2 regions of the Bacillus sp. LQ16 genome follow, and region 1 is predicted to be linked to the other one. Evidence: riboswitches for the same ligand, from Rfam matches in the RefSeq annotation. Region 1 holds a riboswitch; the other holds the start of a gene.
What was found. Region 1 has a riboswitch for S-adenosylmethionine ahead of AC3EMB_RS01805 (methionine ABC transporter ATP-binding protein). Riboswitches for the same ligand answer to the same signal wherever they lie in the genome.

Region 1 (7,833 bases):
AACAAAAGAATTAACAGTTGCTAACCCAGCAGTATTAGGTACAAACATGGGTCCTGTTAATGACCAAGCTGCATTCGATAAAGTAATGAGCTATGTTGCAATTGGTAAAGAAGAAGGTAGAATCTTAGCAGGTGGAGAAGGAGACGATTCTAAAGGCTGGTTCATCCAACCAACAATCGTTGCTGATGTTGCAGAAGATGCTCGCTTAATGAAAGAAGAAATCTTCGGACCAGTAGTAGCATTCTGTAAAGCAAAAGACTTCGATCATGCACTTGCAATTGCAAACAATACGGAATACGGTTTAACAGGTGCTGTTATTACTAACAACCGTGACCATATTGAAAAAGCACGTGAAGACTTCCACGTTGGTAACTTATACTTCAACCGTGGATGTACTGGTGCAATCGTAGGTTACCAACCATTCGGTGGCTTTAACATGTCTGGTACAGACTCTAAAGCTGGTGGACCTGATTACTTAGCACTTCACATGCAAGCAAAAACTACTTCTGAAACTTTATAAGAAATAGTAGAGGAGCTCTTCACAAAGTGTGAAGAGCTCCTTTTAAAATTGAAACCCCATATATTACCGTCGTTCGAAGAGAATGAGCTAAAACCTATTAATAGCGGGATAAACATGTAAACAGAAATAAAATAATGAGAAAAGTTGACGTATTAGTCATATTTTTTAGTATTCATTTTGAGAATTTCCTGTATAATACAATTTGAAAGAAAATCTATGGTTCGACAAGGAACACTCCTTTCGGTTTTGCTCACTGAAAGGAGTGTTTTTTTATTGACATAGATCAAGAGTTTTGATTTCGGAATGTTCAATAATTAGATAGAAGAAAAACTCTCTATTTAAGTAGTTGATTTGGAAAATATTAAATATATAAGAAAAAAATTGAATTTATTTTTAGGATTTTGTATAGTATACTAAGTGGTTTTATAATCGAATATCGAGATTTTAAGTTTCAGTTATTATTTTAATATTGATTATATTCTGGCATAATAGATTTGTACTTTTGGAAAAGACAAAAATGGTGAGGGGAAATGTTATGTGGGAAGGGATGATTGTTAGATGAATAAAAAGAATTATGTTGAATATGTTGACGTACTACGTGTATTTTCGATGTTTGCGGTAGTGTTTCTTCATACTGCTGCAGGAAGTTTACGGGGGAATATCGGTTCGGGTACTTGGCATATAACGAATGCACTGACAACTGTATTTAGTACAAGTGTACCTATCTTCTTTATGATTTCTGGTGCGATGTTAATGAGGAGTAGTAAAACGGAATCACTTAAAATAACTTATACAGAACGTTTGCCAAAATTAATTGTGCCATTTATTATATGGTCAACTATTGCTGTGTTATACTTTACGCCAAGGCCGATACAAATAACAAATGTTATTAAGAGTATTTTATACATACCGAATCAAGCAGCGACAGTACATCTTTGGTTTATGTATGCCATTATTCCTTTGTATATTCTTTCTCCTCTTTTGAAGAAAATGGTAGATGCTTTAAGTAAAGAGCTTATAAAGTACATGTTAATTCTTTGGTTTATAGTAAGTTCGCTATTGCCAACAATTGCAGTACTAGTTCCAAATGAATTAAAACCAATATTTACGTTGTATCCTAATTTTGATATGAACTTTTTAGGCGGATATATAGGGTATTTCCTCATAGGTTATTATTTAATGACATATGAGAAGAAGGTATCCAAAAGGTTGTTACTATCCATAATCGTTATAGATACACTTTTAATTATATTGGGTACTTGGTATGCAACGGTTAAAATAGGGGAATACTCTGAGGATTTTAAGGCATACGTTAGAGTATTCGAAGTAATGCTTTCAGGTTCAATCTTCTTATTAGTAAAAGAGTATTTTAGAAATTACTCAATGAATCCGTTTATGTTTAAGTGGATACAAATTTTATCTGCTTTTTCATTTGGTGTGTATTTAATGCATAATTTAGTAGTTGTATATATTGGGAATAGATTGAATATTTGGCCAGCACAATCAATTTGGATGTTATTAGTTGCTTTCATAATAATTACAGTTATAACAATGATAGCAATTATAATTTTTGCAAGTATAAAAATCACATGTTATCCATTAACAGGAATGAGTTTTAAGGAAGCTTCTCGTACATGTAATATTCAATTTTTATGGGGAAATTGGACTCAATCAAAAGATATTAAAAATGATAATGTATCAATGTAAATAATTAGTGAGATTTTTATAAGTATGATATGAATTCCTCAAAATAGGGCATGAATAGATGGTAAATATAATATAGTCGAAAAAAATCCTTTTGAATTTTCAAAAGGATTTTTTTCGTTGGACAAACTCTTTTGTGCTAAGTATTTCCGCATATATATTATTCAAACTTGCTAAAATTGTATTATGAATATAAACAGCTGGTATAGTAGCATTCTTAAAAGAAAGGTCTTTTGTAGCACAAGCATCATGTATAACGGTACATTGAAATCCAAAATCGAATGCAGCCCTTACTGTAGCATCAATACACATATGAGTCATCATCCCGCATACGACGACATGTTCAATGTCTAAACGCTGTAATTGCTCTAGAAGATTAGTTTCTCGGAAGCTATTTGGATAATGTTTGACTATAACTGTTTCTTCTCTAAGTGGACGTACGCTTTCGTGAATATGTACACCTTCTGTATTAGGTAGGAAAAAAGTAGCGTCATCTTTTATAGCTACGTGTTGGATATGAAAAATAGGTTCGCTGTTTGTTCTAAAGTGTTGTAATAACTGATTAGCATATTCGCTTGCTTCTACTGGATTACGCAATTCCATCTTTCCATTTGGAAAATAATCGTTTTGAATATCGACGAGTAAAAGAGCTGTTTTCATATATTTATCTGCCTCCGAGTTTCATATTCAAATAAATTTATTCAATTCGTAGAGAGGATTCTCCTGTTTAAAAATATGAGGAAGAAGAATTTTAAATAACCTTGAAAGTTACTATTTTCTCATGAATTTTCATCTGAAAATTTTAATAAAGGAATAATTAATATTTTTCTAAAAAATGTATTGACTCTTATTATTCTGAGTTCTATAATGAGAATTAATTAAATGACAATTAAATCGATACATTCTTATCCAGAGAGGTGGAGGGACTGGCCCTACGATACCTCAGCAACGGGTTTTTTAATACCGTGCTAACTCCAGCAAGCCATATAAAGGCTTGGAAGATGAGAAGATGTGAACGAGTACATATAAGTGCTCTCCTTCTTATCTTTATGGTTGATAAGAAGGAGAGCACTTTTTATTTTACCTCGAAAGCTCTACTTCAAGTTTTTACAGCATATAGGAGGGGAAAAAATGATTTCTTTTAACAATGTAAGTAAAGTGTATGAATCAGCTGGGCGATCTGTTCATGCGGTGGAGGATGTAACATTATCAGTTGAGAAAGGCGAAATTTTTGGCATTATCGGTTTTAGTGGCGCTGGAAAGAGTACATTATTACGCTTAGTAAATATGTTAGAGAGACCAACGTCAGGAACGATTGCAATAGATGATAAAGATATTACATCATTATCGACGAAAGAATTGCGCAAACTAAGACAAAGAATCGGAATGATTTTTCAAAGCTTTAATTTATTTAATTCAAGAACAGTGTTTGGGAATATTGCTTATCCATTAAAGTTAGCGAAATTGCCAAAGAACGAGATAAAGGAACGAGTGAATGAACTGCTGAAGTTTGTAGGGTTAGAAGATAAAGCAAACTATTATCCAGAACAGCTATCAGGGGGACAAAAACAACGTGTTGGTATTGCTAGAGCACTTGCGACATCGCCAGATATTCTTATATGTGATGAGGCAACATCAGCCTTAGATCCAGAAACGACGACAGAAATTCTAAACTTATTAAAGAAAGTAAATCGAGAATACAATTTAACAATCCTTCTTATTACACATGAAATGCATGTTGTGAAAGAAATTTGTCACCGTGTAGCTGTAATGGAGAAGGGAAAAGTTATTGAAGAAGGAAAACTGTTCGATGTTTTCACGCAACCAAAAACAAAGACGACTCAAAACTTTGTACGTTCTGTTATTAATGATCATTTACCAGAAAGTGTTCTAGCGAAAATTCAAAATGGTGGTCAAATTTATCGTCTAACATTTACTGGTGAGGAGACAGGACAGCCGGTACTATCATATATCGCAAAAAACTATAACGTCGATGTAAATGTACTGTATGGAAATATTATTGAACTTCAAAATGTGCTATTTGGAAATCTGCTTGTAGAATTGCAAGGTGAGCAGAGGGAAATTCAAAAAGCATTACAACATCTAAGACTGCAAGTGCAGCTGAAGGAGGTAGAAGCTCATGCGAGTTGATTGGAGTATATTTTGGCCGCGCATACTAGATGCGACGGGGGATACCCTCTTAATGGTAATTGTAACCCTTATATTCGCTACAATTCTGGGTATACCTCTAGGTTTACTTTTATATGTAACGAGAAAAGGAAACTTTTTAGAAAATAAATGGGTCTTTTCTATTCTTAACATCATAATTAATACAATTCGTCCGGTACCATTCATTATCTTTTTAGTAGCTTTAAGTCCACTAACGAGAAGCGTTATTGGAACGACGATTGGAACAGCAGCAGCAATTTTCCCGATGACGTTAGTCGCATCAATTGGTATTGCTAGAATGGTTGAAACAAATCTTGTTTCCGTTCCCAAAGGAGTAATTGAGGCAGCACAAGCAATGGGCGCCTCGCCAATTAGAATCGTTTTTGAAATCCTTGTACCAGAAGCGTTAGCACCATTAATCTTAGGTGTCACATTTATGACAGTTGGTTTAATTGAATTTTCTGCAGTTGCTGGGCTTGTCGGTGGTGGCGGTCTTGGTGACTTGGCAATGACATATGGTTATCAACGTTTTGATACATCAGTTATGTTTGTAACGGTTGTTTTACTTATTATTCTCGTACAGATAGCTCAAAATTTAGGAAACTACTTTGCGAAAGTCTTGTTACGTAGATCATAAAAAGGAAGAGAGGAAAAGAAAATGAAGAAAATTTTAGCATTTGCATTATCAGCGATTGTAGGAGTCTCAGCATTAAGTGGCTGCTCAAGTGGAGACACGGGTGCAGGAGCGAAAGAAAAAGTAGTTCGCGTCGGTGTAACTGGAACGGATGGAGACGCTTGGGAAATTTTGAAGAAAAAAGCTGGAAAAGAAGGGATTAAGATTAAACTGGTGGAGTTCTCTGATTATACAACTCCAAATAAAGCTTTAGCTGATGGAGATATTGAATTAAACTCATTTCAGCATATTGCTTTCTTAGAGCAATTTAAAAAAGAGCATAAGTTAGATATTACAGCTGTTGGTACAACACAAATTGCGCCAATGGGTTTATACTCTGAAAAATATAAGAAGGCAAATGAAATTCCAGATGGTTCAGAAATTGCAATTCCAAACGATCCAACGAACCAAGCACGTGCATTAAAACTTCTTGATGCAGCTGGAGTATTAAAGCTTAAAAAAGATTTTGGCTTATTTGGAGATCCAAGCGGCATTGCTGAAAATCCGAAGAAGTTAAAAATCACGCCGGTTATCGCACAGCAAACACCTCGTGTGTTAAAAGATGTAGCGGCATCAGTTATTAATAACGGTGTTGCTGGTCAAGCTGGATTAGATCCAGCGAAGGATCCTATTTTCTTAGAAGATCCAAAGAATGAAAATGCGAAGCCTTATATTAATATTTTCGCAGCTCGTACGAAAGATAAAGATGATCCAACACTGAAAAAAGTAATTGAACTATACCATTCAAAAGAAGTAACAGATGCAATTAAGAAAGAAACAAATGATGGTTCAATTTCAGTTGATCTTTCACTTGAGGAGCTTGAAAAAATCGTAAAATAATGATTGAGTTTAATGGACTAACAGAAGGAACCCCTCCGCTGTTAGTTCGTTCAACATATAAACTTAACAAACGAACCCTAATTCTGTACCTTCCAATTTTGTATAACGTAGAATCCAATGTTTGTTAAGTAGAGTAATGGACCAGGAGTTTTCCTGGTCTTTTTTTATGAATGAAAGTAGCTAGCGAACAGTAAGGTAATCTGAAAAACCAATTGTTTAGATTGCTTTTTCAGATTAGGCAGAAAACTTTCTTTAAAATAGTATTCTTTTATGATAGATTTATAAATATAAAACTAGAATTTACATAAAAATCCATCATGGTAAATATACTTATCTATAATGGGTATACAGCTAACGAGGGGGAGAACGATGAGAAGACGTAATACGCAAGCGTTCACGTTTTTAGCATGGACTTCATTTGTTTGTGCGCTTTCAGGTATGCTAATTGGGATTTATACGTTAGATGAAACGCTTAGTGTAAAAGGATACTATTTAATTGGAACATTATTTTTAACGATGTCTTGTTTTGTATTACAAAAAACAATTCGTGATAATGAAGAAGATAACGAGAGATTTCCGAAAAATAAACCGTTAGATAAAGAGTAGATTGTAAAGAAAGGCATTTGCCTTTCTTTTTTTATGTAAAAATGGCGTAAGTACTCTGTGTTGACTTGCTTGAAGTACTGAAAATTTGGTATCATCAATAGTATTGTAGATTGAACGATATATTATGGAGGTGGCCTAGCCGTGTCAAGAATTTCCGTTGAGAATGTAAAGCACGTAGCACATTTAGCACGTCTTGCAATTACTGATCAAGAAGCAGAAAAATTTCAAAAACAACTAGATGCAATTGTTACATTTGCAGAACAGTTAAATGAATTAGATACAACAGATGTAAAACCAACAACTCATGTATTAACTATGAAAAATGTTATGCGTGAAGATGTACCAGAAAAAGGTTTACCAGTCGAAGAAGTATTAAAAAATGCACCGGATCACAAAGATAATCAAATCCGTGTTCCAGCAGTATTAGAATAGAGGAGGGGAATTTCGATGTCATTATTTGATCATTCAGTATCAGAGTTACATAAGAAGTTAAACAACAAAGAAATTTCCGTTACGGATTTAGTAGAAGAATCTTACAAACGTATTGCGGATGTTGAAGATAACGTAAAAGCTTTTCTTACATTAGATGAAGAAAATGCACGCGCAAAAGCGAAAGAATTAGATGCAAAAATCGGCGCTGAAGATAATGGTTTATTATTCGGTATGCCAATTGGTGTAAAAGATAACATTGTAACTAACGGTCTTCGTACAACTTGTGCGAGCAAAATGTTAGCAAACTTCGATCCAATTTATGATGCGACAGTTGTGCAAAAGCTAAAAGCTGCTGACACAATTACAATCGGTAAATTAAACATGGACGAGTTCGCAATGGGTTCTTCAAATGAAAACTCAGGATTCTACGCTACGAAAAACCCATGGAACTTAGATTACGTTCCAGGCGGATCTAGTGGTGGTTCTGCAGCAGCTGTAGCAGCAGGAGAAGTACTATTCTCTCTAGGTTCTGATACGGGTGGTTCTATCCGTCAGCCAGCTGCATATTGCGGTGTTGTAGGTTTAAAACCAACTTACGGACGCGTATCTCGTTACGGATTAGTAGCATTCGCATCTTCACTAGACCAAATCGGACCGATTACACGTACAGTAGAAGACAATGCATACTTATTACAAGCTATTTCAGGTATTGACCGCATGGATGCAACTTCTGCAAACGTTGAAGTTGGAAACTATTTAGCTGGTTTAACAGGCGATGTTAAAGGTTTACGCATTGCTGTACCGAAAGAATACTTAGGCGAAGGTGTTGGCGAAGAAGCTCGTGAGTCAGTACTAGCTGCTTTAAAAGTATTAGAAGGTATGGGCGCAA
Region 2 (7,833 bases), 1.6 Mb from region 1:
GCAATGATATCTTCAAGAGCTTCACGAGTTGGATTTCCTGACCTGCTATAGTCATATTTTCCGAACGTATCTACATCAAACTGGTGAAAAGTTGATGTGTTATAGATAGGAACGTTCACAGCTCCTGTTTGCGAGTCATGTTTATATTGGTTGTGTAGTAAGAGTGTATCTATAGAATAACTCATATTCTTACACCTTCTTTTACAAGTTTAATGGCTTGCTTTAAGTCTTGAATTAAATCGTTACTATTTTCAATGCCAACGGAGAATCGAAGAAGACGATTACATACACCGTTTGCTGTTCTAATTTCTTCAGGAATATCAGCATGTGTTTGCGTTGCTGGATAAGTCATTAAACTTTCTACACCACCAAGACTTTCGGCAAATGTAATTAAGGATAAAGATTGTAAGAATGGATTAATCCAAGCTTCATCTTTAAGGCGAAATGAAATCATGCCGCCTCTTCCAGGATAAAATACATCTGTCACCCCGTCTTCATCATTTAAATATGCAACAACTGCTTTCGCATTTTCTTCATGCTGTCTCATGCGAAGCGCTAACGTTTTCATACCGCGAATTAATAACCATGAGTCAAATGGGCTTAAAACTGCACCTGATGCATTATGATAATGAGCGATTTCTTCACAAAGTTCCTTTCCTTTTGCAACGACAAGTCCGCTTAGTACATCGTTATGTCCCCCTAAATATTTCGTTGCGCTGTGAAGTACAATGTCAGCACCTTCTGTTAATGGTTGCTGTATATAAGGTGTGTAGAATGTGTTGTCTACAATAAGAAGTAGTCCGTGCCTTTTCGCTACAGTTGCGACAGCAGCAATATCAGTAACTTGCATTAATGGATTAGTTGGAGTTTCTATGAAAATAGCCTTCGTTTCAGTTGTGATAGCTTGCTCAATTTGTTTAATAGACTGTGTATTTACGTATCTACATCGAACATTCCACTTTTTTTCATGTTCAGAAAATAATCGATACGTTCCACCGTATAAATCTTCAGATACAATAAGTTCGTCTCCAGAGCGGAATAGAGAAAGGACGAGGAGAACAGCCGCCATCCCTGAACTACAGGCATAACCTTGTTCGCCATATTCTAAGTCTGCGATTGCCTGTTCTAAAAGACCTCGAGTTGGATTGCCAGTTCGTGAATAGTCAAAGCCAGTAGATTTACCAATTCCTTCATGACGATAAGCGGTTGAGAAATAAACTGGTGGATTAACCGTTCCAGTTGTAGTTTCACTGCGATTGCCGATTTGTGCTAGTTTTGTTTCGATTGTTGACATGTGAAAATTCCTCCTTTTTAAATTGAAACATTAAGTGAATATAAAATAAAAAAAGCCTTCTAAGAAGAAGGCTTTCGGTTTGAATAGAGTCTTCTTCTCATCTGTCAAATCTTTCACAATTTGCTGGAATTAGCACCTTATTAACAAAATGTTAATGGTTGCTGAGGCGTCACAGGGCCAGTCCCTCTACCTCTCTAGATAAGAATGTTCGTATGAAATTTTTATTATGTTTTTAACTTTACAACAAAAGATAATTGAATTGCAACTTTATTTTGAAAAATTTTTATTTTTCCGCAAGTGTCATTGACTTTTACTTTTGTGCATGCTAAATTTATTAAAAAATTAACAAACATTGTTAAAAGGGGAACGCATTTCCTTTTAGCTACATAAATAAAATAATAAAGACAACTCTTATTGAGAGCGGTGGAGGGAAAGGCCCTGTGAAACCCGGCAACCTTCAAACGAAATGTTTGAAACGGTGCTAATACCTGCAAAACGAATGTTTTGCATAATAAGAGGAGGAACGATTATGTCCCCCTCTTCAAAGTGAAGAGGGGGTTTTTATATTGATAGAAATGAGGGAGATTCGTGAAATTACTAGATTTATTATCAAAAGGAATTGTAATAGGTGATGGTGCGGTTGGAACGTTATTGCATTCACATGGCTTGCAAAGTAGCTTTGAAGAATTGAATGTATCTGATCCAGACTTAATTATATCGATCCATAAACAATATGTAGCTGCTGGAGCAGATGTAATTCAAACGAATACGTATGGAGCAAATGAGGCGAAATTACGTATGTACGGCTTAGAAAATCAAGTTACAGAAATTAATAGAGCGGCAGTAAAACTGGCGAAAGCATCTGTTACAGATAAAAATGCAATTTTAGGAACAATTGGTGGTATGAAACATATCGGAGCCGTTACAACGACTGATATGGAAAGGGAGTTTATGCTACTTGAACAGGCAGGGGCTTTACTAGAAGAACAGGTTGATGGATTACTATTAGAAACTTTTTACGATGAATTTGAATTACTTCATGCTGTTAAAGTATTGCGTAAGCAAACGAACATTCCAATTGTTGCTCAATTAGCGTTACATGAAGCAGGTACGACTCAAAATGGAAATGATGTCAATGAAATATTAAAGCAACTTATAGATTACGGTGCAAATGTTGTTGGATTAAATTGTCAACTAGGGCCGCTTCATATGACGGAGGCTTTCAAAATGATATCGATTCCGCAAAATGGCTATTTATCAGCATACCCAAATGCAGGTCTCCCGAATTATGTGGAGGGACGTTACGTATATGAGGGAAGCCCAGCTTATTTTGAGGCGATGACGCCGAGATTTATTGAGCAAGGTATTCGGTTATTAGGTGGTTGTTGTGGTACGACTCCAGAACATATTCAAAGTATGAAGCACGCTGTTGCGAATGTTACACCTGTAATAGAAAAAGACACCATTCAAAGGCCGAAAGTTGTTCATACGCATGAGAAACGTTCGAAGGCTCACGTCACTCTAGCAGAGAAAGCGAAAAAACAAACGACAGTTGTAGTGGAATTAGATCCACCGAAAACGTTAGATACACAGCGGTTTTTTGAAGGAGCAAGAGCTTTAAAAAGAGCGGGAGCAGATGCTATTACTCTAGCAGATAATTCATTAGCATCGCCTCGTATTTCTAATATGGCAATGGGTGCGTTATTAACGAAGCATGATATCCCGGTATTGACACATTTAACGTGTAGGGATCATAACGTCATTGGACTACAATCTCATTTGTTAGGTTTATCGGCGTTAGGGATGGAAGAAGTGTTAGCTTTAACTGGTGATCCAGCGCGCGTTGGTGATTTTCCTGGTGCAACTTCTGTATACGATTTGTCCTCTATTGAGCTCATTAAAATGATTAAAGAAATGAACGATGGACGTTCAATTTTAGGGAAATCAATTGGACCGGCGACAAGGTTTTCTGTAGGCGGCGCATTTAATCCTCACGTGAGGCACTTAAAAGCAGCGGTTAAGCGAATGGAACGAAAAATAGATGCTGGAGCGGAATATTTTTTAACTCAGCCAATTTACGATATCGCGTTAATTGAAGAAGTGTATGAAGCGACAAAGCATTTGGAACAACCTATTTTTATTGGAATTATGCCGTTAGTAAGTAAGCGGAATGCAGATTTTCTTCATTTTGAGGTACCGGGTATTACTCTTCCAGAAGAAATAAGAGAGAGAATGGATGGACACGAAACGAAAGAGGCGGCAATTGAGGAAGGGATTCGCATTTCGCAAGAATTGATCGACGCAGCGATGAAATATTTTAATGGTATTTATCTTATTACACCATTTTTAAAATATGAAATTACAGAACATCTTGTTAAATATGTAAGAGAAAAGCAAGAAGTGAAAGAAGGTATTAATTGATGAAGTGTATAGAAGAAAAATTACAAAATAGCATTTTAATATTAGATGGTGCAATGGGAACAATGATTCAGCAAGAGGATTTAACTGCTGAAGATTTCGGAGGAGAAGAGTACGAGGGCTGTAATGAATATTTAGTAGAAACAAGACCAGACGTTATTTTAAAGATTCATAAAGCTTATATTGAAGCTGGAGCGGATATTATTGAAACAAATACATTTGGGGCAACGAATATTGTACTAAGTGATTATGAGCTGTCTCATTTAGATGAAGAACTAAATGAAAAGGCAGCACTTTTGGCGAAGCAAGCTGTTAAAGAAAGCGGTAAGGAAGTATATGTTGCGGGAGCGATGGGACCAACAACGAAAGCAATTAGTGTTACTGGTGGTGTGACTTTTGAAGAATTGATTGAGGCTTATACAAGGCAGGCACGAGGATTATTAAAAGGAGAAGTTGATGTATTACTCGTTGAGACGAGTCAAGATATGCGTAACGTGAAAGCAGCTTATATTGGAATTCAAGCTGCTTTTGAAGAACTGAAAAAAACGGTTCCTATTATGATTTCAGGAACGATTGAGCCAATGGGAACGACTCTGGCTGGGCAAACAATTGAAGCTTTTTATTTATCAGTAGAACATATGAAACCATTATCTGTTGGGTTAAATTGTGCGACTGGTCCGGAGTTTATGAGGGACCATATTCGTTCACTATCTGATTTATCGGAGTGTTACATTTCTTGTTATCCAAATGCAGGTCTTCCTGATGAAGATGGACATTACCATGAGTCTCCATCTTCTCTCGCTGAAAAGGTGAAGCGATTTGCTGAAGAAGGATGGGTTAATATTATCGGTGGTTGTTGTGGCACGACACCAGAACATATAAAAGCAATGAAAGAAGCACTAGCATCTCTTAAGCCTCGTGACCATCATGAGAGAGAAGGACATGGAATTAGTGGATTAGAGGCACTGCAATATGATGAGTCTATGAGACCGTTATTTGTAGGTGAAAGAACGAATGTTATTGGATCACGTAAATTTAAACGATTAGTAGCAGAAGGGAAATTTGAAGAGGCTGCTGAAGTGGCAAGAGCGCAAGTGAAGAAAAATGCTCATATTATTGATATTTGTATGGCAGATCCTGATCGTGATGAAATAGAAGATATGGAGAAATTTTTGACAGAAGTTACGAAAGTGTTAAAAGTACCGATTATGATTGATTCAACGGATGAAAATGTTATGGCAAGAGCACTTACTTATATTCAAGGAAAAGCTGTTATCAACTCTATTAATTTAGAAGATGGAGAAGAGCGTTTTGAAAAGGTAACACCGCTTCTTCGTAAGTATGGTGCTGCAATTGTAGTTGGTACAATCGATGAAGATGGTATGGCAGTAAGTGCTGAAAGAAAATTAGAAATTGCAAAAAGAAGTTACGAATTATTAACGACGAAATATGGGATACGCCCGTCAGATATTATTTTTGATGCACTTGTGTTTCCAGTAGGGACAGGTGATGAAGAATATATTGGTTCAGCGGCAGCGACTATAGAGGGCATTCGCCTTATTAAAGAAGCGTTACCAGAGTGTTTAACGATTTTAGGTGTAAGTAACATATCATTTGGTTTACCACCGGCTGGACGTGAAGTATTGAATTCCGTCTTTTTATATCATGCTACGAAGGCTGGATTAGATTACGCGATTGTTAATACGGAAAAATTAGAACGCTATGCGTCGATTCCAGAGGAAGAAAAACACCTTGCAGATGCATTACTGTTTGAAACGACGAAAGAGACGTTAGAAGAATTTACAAACTTTTACCGAGTCGCTAAAAAGAAAGATGTCGTTGTGCAAGAAACGTTAACGCTAGATGAACGACTAGCAAATTATATTGTAGAAGGTACGAAACAAGGATTACACGAGGATTTAAGTCTTGCACTTGAAGAAGGAAGAAAACCTCTTGATATTATTAACGGTCCGCTTATGACAGGGATGGATGAGGTAGGACGACTATTTAATAATAATGAACTTATTGTTGCTGAAGTATTGCAAAGTGCCGAAAGTATGAAAGCTGCTGTAAGTTATTTAGAGCCACATATGGAATCTAGCGATAGTGCAAAAAAAGGGAAAGTATTATTAGCAACTGTAAAAGGTGATGTGCATGATATTGGGAAAAATCTCGTTGAAATTATTTTAGCGAATAACGGATATGAGATTATTAATTTAGGAATTAATGTACGTTCGGATCGAATTGTTCAAGAAGTACAAGAAAAGAAGCCGGACATTATAGGCCTTTCAGGTTTATTAGTAAAATCAGCGCAACAAATGGTAACGACTGCTGAAGATTTAAAAGCAGCAAATATTGATGTTCCCATTGTTGTAGGTGGTGCAGCGTTAACGAGAAAGTTTACAGATAATCGGATTTCACCATCATATAAAGGGCTCGTTTGTTATGCGAGTGATGCGATGACGGGGCTCGATATTATTAATAAGCTTCAAAAAGAAGAAGAGCGTGAGAAGATGAAACAGGATAAAAAAGAACGTCATCTTCATATCGTAAAAAAAGAGGAGAAGAAAGTAGAAATTCCAGCAGTAATTGAGCCATTACCGAAGGCTGAGGTTATGGTGCCTGATTCAACAAAACGAATTGTATTACGTGATATTCCGGCTCTTCATCTCGCTCCATTTTTAAATAGACAAATGCTACTTGGGCATCACCTTGGATTAAAAGGAAATGTGAAGAAGCTTTTGAAAGAGGGAGATAAGAGAGCACATGAATTAAATGATTTAATAGATGAATTATTGCAGGAAGGACAATCTTGGTTAAAGCCGAAAGCAGTGTATCAATTTTTCCCAGCGCAAAGCGACGGACAAAACATTGTAATATATGATCCAGAAGATCATACGCGTGTTATAGAGCGTTTCACATTCCCTAGACAAGGAAAGGCTCCCTATCGTACTTTAGGCGATTATTTGCGCCCAATTGGAGATGAGATGGACTATGTTGCTTTCTTATCTGTTACGGTTGGGGAAGGAGTTCGGGACATTGCTGAAGAGTGGAAGGCGAAAGGTGATTACTTACGTAGTCATGCCATTCAATCGTTAGCGCTTGAATTAGCAGAAGGACTTGCTGAAAAAACACATATGCTCATTCGTGACCGCTGGGGCATTCCAGACTCACCTGAACTGACGATGGAAGAACGTTTCCGTACGAAATATAGAGGAATACGCGTGTCATTTGGTTATCCGGCGTGTCCAGAACTTGCAGATCAAGAAAAGCTATTTCGCTTAATTCATCCAGAGGAAATAGGTATTTCATTAACAGAAGGATTCATGATGGAGCCAGAAGCGTCCGTAACGGCTATGGTATTTTCTCACCCTGAGGCAAGATATTTTAGTGTATTATAGTCTAGAAGGGGGAGACGTATGAAGAAAATAGTCTTTACAGGTGGCGGTTCGGCAGGACATGTAACACCTAATTTAGCCATTATCCCATATTTACAAGAAGACAACTGGGATATCTCTTACATTGGTTCTCATCAAGGTATTGAGAAAACGATTATAGAAAAGGAAGGCATTCCCTACTATAGTATTTCGAGTGGAAAGCTACGTCGTTATTTTGATTTAAAAAATATAAAAGATCCTTTTCTTGTAATGAAGGGGGTTATGGATGCGTATGTAAGGATTCGAAAACTAAAACCAGATGTGATTTTTTCAAAAGGCGGTTTCGTATCCGTACCAGTCGTAATTGGAGGATGGCTAAATAGAGTACCAGTTTTATTACATGAATCTGATATGACGCCAGGACTAGCAAATAAAATTGCGCTTCGTTTTGCTTCGAAAATATTTGTTACATTTGAAGAAGCGGCGAAACATTTACCGAGAGAAAAAGTAATATATACGGGATCTCCTGTACGTGAAGAAGTGCTGAAGGGAAATCGTGAAACAGGTTTAGCATTTTTAGGTTTTTCACGTAAAAAGCCAGTTATTACGATTATGGGAGGTAGCTTGGGCGCGAAAAAAATTAATGATACGGCTCGAGAAGCATTACCAGAACTTCTTAAAAAGTATCAAATTGTTCACCTTTGCGGAAAAGGTAACCTTGATGAAAGTTTACAAAATAAAGAA

Region 2: another riboswitch for S-adenosylmethionine. It lies ahead of metI (cystathionine gamma-synthase/O-acetylhomoserine thiolyase); the one in region 1 lies ahead of AC3EMB_RS01805 (methionine ABC transporter ATP-binding protein).

Annotation. Positions count from the first base shown of each region.
Region 1 is NZ_CM173491.1:332,307-340,139, forward strand. Features, by position in the region: gene pruA (L-glutamate gamma-semialdehyde dehydrogenase) at 1-520, shown strand, start outside; gene AC3EMB_RS01795 (acyltransferase) at 1,079-2,227, shown strand; gene AC3EMB_RS01800 (cysteine hydrolase family protein) at 2,327-2,884, opposite strand; SAM riboswitch class I at 3,127-3,232, shown strand; gene AC3EMB_RS01805 (methionine ABC transporter ATP-binding protein) at 3,356-4,375, shown strand; gene AC3EMB_RS01810 (methionine ABC transporter permease) at 4,365-5,030, shown strand; gene AC3EMB_RS01815 (MetQ/NlpA family ABC transporter substrate-binding protein) at 5,052-5,906, shown strand; gene AC3EMB_RS01820 (YiaA/YiaB family inner membrane protein) at 6,276-6,512, shown strand; gene gatC (Asp-tRNA(Asn)/Glu-tRNA(Gln) amidotransferase subunit GatC) at 6,654-6,944, shown strand; gene gatA (Asp-tRNA(Asn)/Glu-tRNA(Gln) amidotransferase subunit GatA) at 6,960-7,833, shown strand, end outside.
Region 2 is NZ_CM173491.1:4,139,400-4,147,232, reverse strand. Features, by position in the region: gene metC (cystathionine beta-lyase) at 1-185, opposite strand, end outside; gene metI (cystathionine gamma-synthase/O-acetylhomoserine thiolyase) at 182-1,294, opposite strand; SAM riboswitch class I at 1,389-1,499, opposite strand; SAM riboswitch class I at 1,703-1,812, shown strand; gene AC3EMB_RS20875 (bifunctional homocysteine S-methyltransferase/methylenetetrahydrofolate reductase) at 1,883-3,715, shown strand; gene metH (methionine synthase) at 3,715-7,113, shown strand; gene murG (undecaprenyldiphospho-muramoylpentapeptide beta-N-acetylglucosaminyltransferase) at 7,132-7,833, shown strand, end outside.